DNA from 2 places in the Enterobacter sichuanensis genome. Region 1 is predicted to be linked to the other one. Evidence: predicted binding sites of a transcription regulator. Region 1 holds the regulator's gene; the other holds the start of a gene.

Region 1 (3,420 bases):
GTCGATGCGCTGAATGAGCTGGCTGACGCGCGCAATATCAGCCGCAGCGAACTCATTGAAGAGATGTTGATCGCCCAGCTTGAGACGTTGCGCAGCCAGGCATAAGTCTGAAAATCCCCTTAATGACCCTTTTCATGTAGCACAGAGTGCAGTCCTGCGTGATAGCTGTTTCCGCAGGGTTGCCAGTTCTGCTATTATTGCCCTTATCCGTGGCCAAATTGCGCCACCATACTATTAAGTTTCAAGAGGTTATTTTACTCATGGCAATCATCGGCATTTTCTTCGGCAGTGATACCGGCAATACCGAAAACATCGCAAAAAACATTCAAAAACAGCTCGGTAAAGACGTTGCTGATGTGCATGACATCGCCAAGAGCAGCAAAGAAGACCTCGAAGGCTATGACATCCTGCTGCTGGGCATTCCGACCTGGTACTACGGCGAAGCCCAGTGCGACTGGGATGATTTCTTCCCGACGCTGGAAGAAGTGGACTTCAACGGTAAACTGGTTGCCCTGTTTGGCTGTGGCGATCAGGAAGACTACGCCGAGTATTTCTGTGACGCGCTGGGCACTATCCGCGACATCATCGAGCCAAATGGCGCCGTGATTGTTGGCCACTGGCCGACTGCCGGTTACCACTTCGAAGCGTCTAAAGGCCTGGCGGATGACGACCATTTCGTGGGTCTGGCCATCGACGAAGACCGTCAGCCAGAACTGACCGCAGAGCGTGTTGAGAAGTGGGTGAAGCAGATCCGCGAAGAGCTGCACCTGGACGATATTCTCAACGCCTGAGTTTTATCACGGCGCAACGGCGGTTGCGCCCGTGTTCCAGGTCAAACCGATTAAATTAATCGCTACAATCTTTTAACTTTTTCGTCCAGACCTGTACAATGTCTCCCTGATAAAACGTGGTTTTCCATTACGCAAGTTTGTTGGTGATACCACGTTTTTATAAGCATATTTTGCCTGAGACTTGCAGTTTTCATTTAGCCATGGCAGTTCTATAATGAGACGCATTATCCCAGGTGCATTTTCTGTCACTTCCTAAGAAGTGAATCGTTTAGCAACAGGACAGATTCCGCATGACTGACAACAATACCGCATTAAAGAAGGCTGGCCTGAAAGTTACGCTTCCTCGGTTAAAAATCCTCGAAGTGCTTCAGGGTCCAGACAATCACCATGTCAGTGCGGAAGACCTTTATAAACGTCTTATCGACATGGGTGAAGAGATTGGGCTGGCTACTGTTTATCGCGTGCTGAACCAGTTTGATGACGCGGGCATTGTTACCCGTCATAATTTCGAAGGCGGTAAATCTGTTTTCGAACTGACCCAGCAGCAGCACCACGATCACCTGATCTGCCTCGATTGCGGCAAGGTCATTGAATTCAGCGATGATTCCATCGAATCACGCCAGCGTGAAATCGCCGCGCGTCATGGCATCCGCCTGACCAACCACAGCCTGTACCTGTATGGTCACTGTGCAGAAGGCGATTGCCGTGAAGATGATCACGCGCACGACGCAAAATAATTTGTGTTCATGCTCTGAGCCAGCCGCGAGGTTGGCTTTTTTTTGGGCCTGTTTTCAGGCATAAAAAAACCCGGCAAGCGCAGCGCCACCGGGCATGGTAATAGCGAATCAGTTACTGTTATTGCTACGAATCTCTTTCCAGATCTGGTCGCAACGCTTCGCCACTTCCTGATCGTTACCGGTTTTACGCGCCTGGATACAGGCCTGGTAATCCATCACGCGCACCGTCTCCTGCGTCGCGAACTGCTCATGCGCTTTCTCTTTCTTCAGCACATTTAACACGCTCTGACAGGCTTCAATTTTCTCCGGCGAACCTTCCGCGGTATTGATACATGCGCTATAGGCCTCTTTCAGCCGGGAATCTTCTTTCGGTGCCTGAGTCTGAGCACACGCCACCAGTCCCGACGCCAGCAGCGCGACAATTACGATTTTTTTCATCATGTGCAGTCTCCTGTCCGGCAGGCACTGCCCGCCGGACGATTCATCAGAAGATGGTGAACGGTGCGATAACCATGAATTTCACGTCACGTTCATCCTGGAAGATGTTGCCGTAACCGCCCGCATAGCTCGGGATATCGGAGTGGTTGTCATACTGGGTGAAGTGCAATTTGAACATCGTGCCTTTTGCGCGACCATCCTGCAGGGTATAGATCGCATCCAGGCTGTAGGAGGACTCTTTCAGGCGATAGTTTGGATCGTAGTAAGCGTCTGGTGTGGCCATATCGGCAGGTTTTGCATCCCAGGCGTAAGCGTAGGAAGCCCCCACCGCCCAGCCAGGCAGATTCCAGTTTTTCAGGTCATACATCGCACCGAAGAAGACCGCTTTCTCACCGTCGGCGTTGAAGTCTGAACGGTTATCCCACCAGATATCAAGACGGCCATTGGACGATGCATAGGTCGGGGTCATACGCTGCAGGAAGTAACCCTGCTGCCCTTCCGCCTTCACCCACGTCCCTTCCAGACGTAAATCAACCTGGCCTACCTTGTAGCCGAAGGTCAAAGCCTGTAACCATGCGGTACCGTCATAGATGTCGTTGACGCCACCATCACTGACTTTATCGCGCGTGCCGTAGAATTGATAGCTGGTGCTCAGCGGGCTACCGGCGATATCAAATTTGTAGCTGGCTTTGGCAAAGTACTGATCGATATAACCTTCTGCCTGACCAAATGCCGCTTCAAGAACAAGATCGTTTTTGAAGTCGTATTTCGCGCCCAGCGAGTGCAGGTAATCGACTTTGGTTTTTTTATCGTTCTGGTAGAACTTGTCCATTTCGATGTGCCATGGAGCTTTGTACTCGTTGGTCCACATGTAAGAGAAGCTCAACGCACCCGCATCACCATAGTCGAAGTTCGCCCCGGCTTCGGCCCCCTGATAAGTGCCCGGCATAAAGCTCCAGTGCGGCGCTAACAGCGTCTGGCCGGTTGGCTGAATATAGCCCCCGCGCGCCCATACCGGGCCGTATTTAAATTTCGCTGCGGCCTTGTAAAGGCTGATACCGCTCTTATCTCCGGACCAGTCTTCTTTATAGGCTTTGTTGCTGGAGGAGAAGGCAATTTCGTTAGGATGGGCGCTGTCGCCGTTTTCCGCCATTTCGATCGCGGTGAACGCAGCAATATCCAGACCGAACATATCCGCGGCGTAGCCTGACTGGAAGTCCAGGTTGGCGTTCCAGGTGGAGTGAGAAAGGTTGGTTTTGTATTTGTCTTCGGTAACGTCTTTACGGTCACGCTCACGCTGCCAGTAATAAATACCGCCCGTGAGGGTAGAATCTTCGATGAAACCCGCCGCTTTTGCCTCTGGGGTAACGACCAGGCCCGACATAGCTGTCACACCGGCAATAGCCAGCGCCAGCGCACTACGTTTGCCACTGAACGTACGCATAGATTATTCC
Region 2 (3,420 bases), 1.4 Mb from region 1:
CATGTCCCCGAACACCTGTCTACCATGTCCCCGGACCGTACACCCCAAAGGGGCGAGGGTGAAAAGACCGCACCGAGCCGTCCCCTCTCCCCTTTGGGGAGAGGGTTAGGGTGAGGGGTGCCGTTATTTCCCCCACAATCTCCGCGAATTATCTTCGATCTTGCCGTGTAAACGTCGCTTCTGCATCGTTCTTGTCCAGCTGGTCGATAATCCCGCCGCCGACAGCAGGCGATGATATTGCTCGTCATCAAACGGCATATGCCAGGCAATGGCGCAGGCGTCATAAACAGACACCTCACTCAGACGTGATGCCAGCTCAAGCGGCGCATCCGCTGACACCTGCCCCGCCAGCACCACCCGGTACAGCCAGCCGGTTTTACCCGTATTTTGCAGTTGAGCGGACATGTCATGAATGCCGAAATGGTAGTTGAGCTTGAAGCACGGCGAGCGTGGCTGCGTCACCTGGATCAGGGCATCGCCCCAGCGGTAGATATCGCCAATAAACACGTTCTTTTCGGTCAGCCCTTCGGTGGAGAGGTTCTCGCCAAACGCGGGGGCGACAAAGAGGTCCGCCTGCTCGGGGAACTCGGTTCTCCAGTGCTGATAGTGTTCGCGCGGGTAGTGACACAGCGCGCGATCGGGTCCGCCGTGGATTTTCTTTTCGGCCTGCTCGTCACCCGCAAGTCCGAGGTCGGTTAACATTAGCTCGCCGTCGACCTGAATTTTGGCGATGGCGCTCGGGCGGCTGCCGTCGTACTCCCTTACCTTGCCTGTAAATACATTCACCGGATAATGCATCGCTGCTCCTTTCTGCAGATACAAAAAAAGCGAGTCATCAGACTCGCTTCTCACAGGCGTCAATGCAACCTTATTTTTTCGCGGCGAAACGCGCTGCTGCTTCGTCCCAGTTCACCACGTCCCAGAACGCTTTGATGTAGTCCGGGCGACGGTTCTGGAATTTCAGGTAGTAAGCGTGTTCCCACACGTCCAGGCCCAGGATTGGGAAACCGGATGCGCCAGAGATCGCTTCACCCATCAGCGGGGAGTCCTGGTTAGCGGTAGAAACCACGGCCAGTTTGTCACCTTTCAGTACCAGCCACGCCCAGCCAGAGCCGAAACGGGTGGCAGCGGCTTTTTCGAATTCCGCTTTGAAGTTGTCAACGGAACCAAAATCGCGCTCGATAGCCGCTTTCAGGTCGCCCTGCAGAGTGGTACCGGTTTTCAGGCCTTTCCAGAACAGGCTGTGGTTCGCGTGACCGCCAGCGTTGTTGCGCAGAACGGTTTTCTTGTCTGCTGGCAGCTGGTCCAGCTTGGTGATCAGCTCTTCAACAGGCAGGTTAGCGAACTCTGGCAGGCTTTCCAGCGCAGCATTCGCGTTGTTCACATAGGTCTGGTGGTGTTTAGTGTGATGGATTTCCATCGTCTGCTTGTCGAAATGCGGTTCCAGTGCGTCGTAGGCATACGGCAGGGATGGCAGTGTATAACTCATAATCCTCTCCATTATTGTCGGGCGGCACAGCTGTTAATGCCGCGTAAGCAGTTGGTTCATTATAGTTAATTAAATGATATTGAAAATGATTATCAATGCCGTAGTTTTTATAAGGTTATTCATTTTCTGACCAAAGCTAAAAGGGTGAATGGGATCAGGACGTTAATGGACTTCTACCGCCTTATTGCCTGCCGCAATCTCACGCCTGCTGCTCAGCGTAAAGGCTGACACCACCGTAATCGCCAGCACGAAACAGCCCAGCATCAGGTACGTCTCCTGGAAGCCGATTCGGTCGTACATATTACCGGCAAAGGCAGAAAGGAAAATCGCCGCCGACTGCTTGGCAAACTGGAAGCCAATCAGGTAGATAGTGGCCGACAGACGGGTGTCAAACACCCCGGTGATGTATTTGAACGCCCCCACCAGCAGGAACGGCACCTCCAGCGCATGCAGCATCTTCAGGGCGATCACTTCTACAGCGGTGGTGGCAAATGACGAGCCGATAATGCGCGTCGCCATTATCACCCCGGCGATCAGCAGCGTGTTTTTCGCGCCGATACGGTTAATGATCCACGGCGAGCAGAACATGATGATGGCGTTACAAATTTCTCCGGCCGTCGTCGCAAAGCCAAAAGCGCGGGTCCCCTCCTGTGGCGTCGCGAAGAAGGTTTTGAAGAAGGTGGCAAACTGCTGGTCGAAGACGTCATAGACGCAGGCCACGCCAATCACGTACAGGATAAACATCCACATTCTGCGCTGGCGAAACAGGTTAAAGACGGTTCTGGCTGTAATCTGCGGCTGGTTGGCACCCAGGGCGTTCATTACCTGCGCCGTCTGGTTGGGCTTCGGCTTCGCGACCACCAGCAATAGCATCAACAGCAGCGCCGCCCCCGAACCCATCCAGAAGACATACGACGGATCGATGCCGAACAGGATCCCCCCCGTTGAGGCGCACAGCCCCCAGCCAAGACAGCCGAACATGCGCGCCTTGCCGTACTCAAAGAAGCTGTTGCGGCTTACGCGTTCGATATAGGCCTCAATAGCCCCCGATCCCGCCGAGAAAACAAAGCCGATGTACAGCCCGCCGCTCAGCGCCCCCAGCCAGATATTGGTTTTCAGCAGCGGTGCGAAAACGTACAGGAAGAAGGGGGCAAACAGAAACAGCAGCACGGAGATAATCCACAACAGATGTTTTTTTAGCCCCAGCTTGTCCGAAATCACCCCCAGCACCGGCTGGAAGGCGATAGCCGATAGCGAGATGCAGGAGAAAACAATCCCGGTATGGGTTTTGTTTAGCCCGATGATGTCCGACAGCCATATAGGCAGGAACGGAAAGCAGGTGGCCATGATGAAGAAGTAGAGAAAGAAGAACAGCCCGAAAATCCAGAAGTTAGGGCTGTCTTTGTGGGTACAGGTTGTTGTGTTCATTATTTTTATCCTCAACGGAGGGCCGGGTCTCCGGCCCGTCACCCTTACACGCGTTCCACGCCAATCAGAATGGCGGTTTCCGGATCCAGAATCGGCAGCGCAATCCCTGCCTGCATCAGCCACTCACCGCTCACCGTTTGCGGCGCGTCCATCCACGCCGGCAGCCTGCGCATGGTGTGCCCACCCTCACCCGTAATCTGAATATTCGGATGATCGAGCAGCGTGATGCGGTACTGCGCGCTGGCTTCTAACCCCGGCATGCGCAGCGGCATCATCAGGGTGTAATCCGGCATTGCGAGCTGGCTGACCATAAACAGTCCGTACGTCTTATCTTCGCTCACTATGCCCTGCGCCATCGTGGTGGCGTCCGGCATCTCCACGCGCCACTGGGTACCCCGATGGATCACCTCGCGCCACTGCTTGTGCAAGGCGGCATAGTGACGATATCCCTCACGCTCTTTCTCATCCACGGTGAGTGGGTCCAGCTCCAGCCCCATATGGCC

Evidence for each region. The regulator Fur, encoded in region 1, represses iron uptake genes when iron is present. The targets are predictions, from matches to a motif close to ATAATAATGAGAACNACTATCAA.
Region 2: a site for Fur is predicted at 1,563-1,585, ahead of sodA (superoxide dismutase [Mn]). Genes of this name have one in related genera too.

The regions. Positions count from the first base shown of each region.
Region 1 covers NZ_CP027986.1:1,319,307-1,322,726, reverse strand. Annotated here, with positions in the region: gene ybfE (LexA regulated protein) at 1-105, shown strand, start outside; gene fldA (flavodoxin FldA) at 261-791, shown strand; gene fur (ferric iron uptake transcriptional regulator) at 1,082-1,528, shown strand; gene chiQ (ChiQ/YbfN family lipoprotein) at 1,637-1,966, opposite strand; gene chiP (chitoporin ChiP) at 2,013-3,410, opposite strand.
Region 2 covers NZ_CP027986.1:4,619,502-4,622,921, forward strand. Annotated here, with positions in the region: gene yiiM (6-hydroxyaminopurine reductase) at 124-798, opposite strand; gene sodA (superoxide dismutase [Mn]) at 869-1,489, opposite strand; gene C1N69_RS22305 (MFS transporter) at 1,652-2,917, opposite strand; gene C1N69_RS22310 (alpha-galactosidase) at 2,962-3,420, opposite strand, start outside.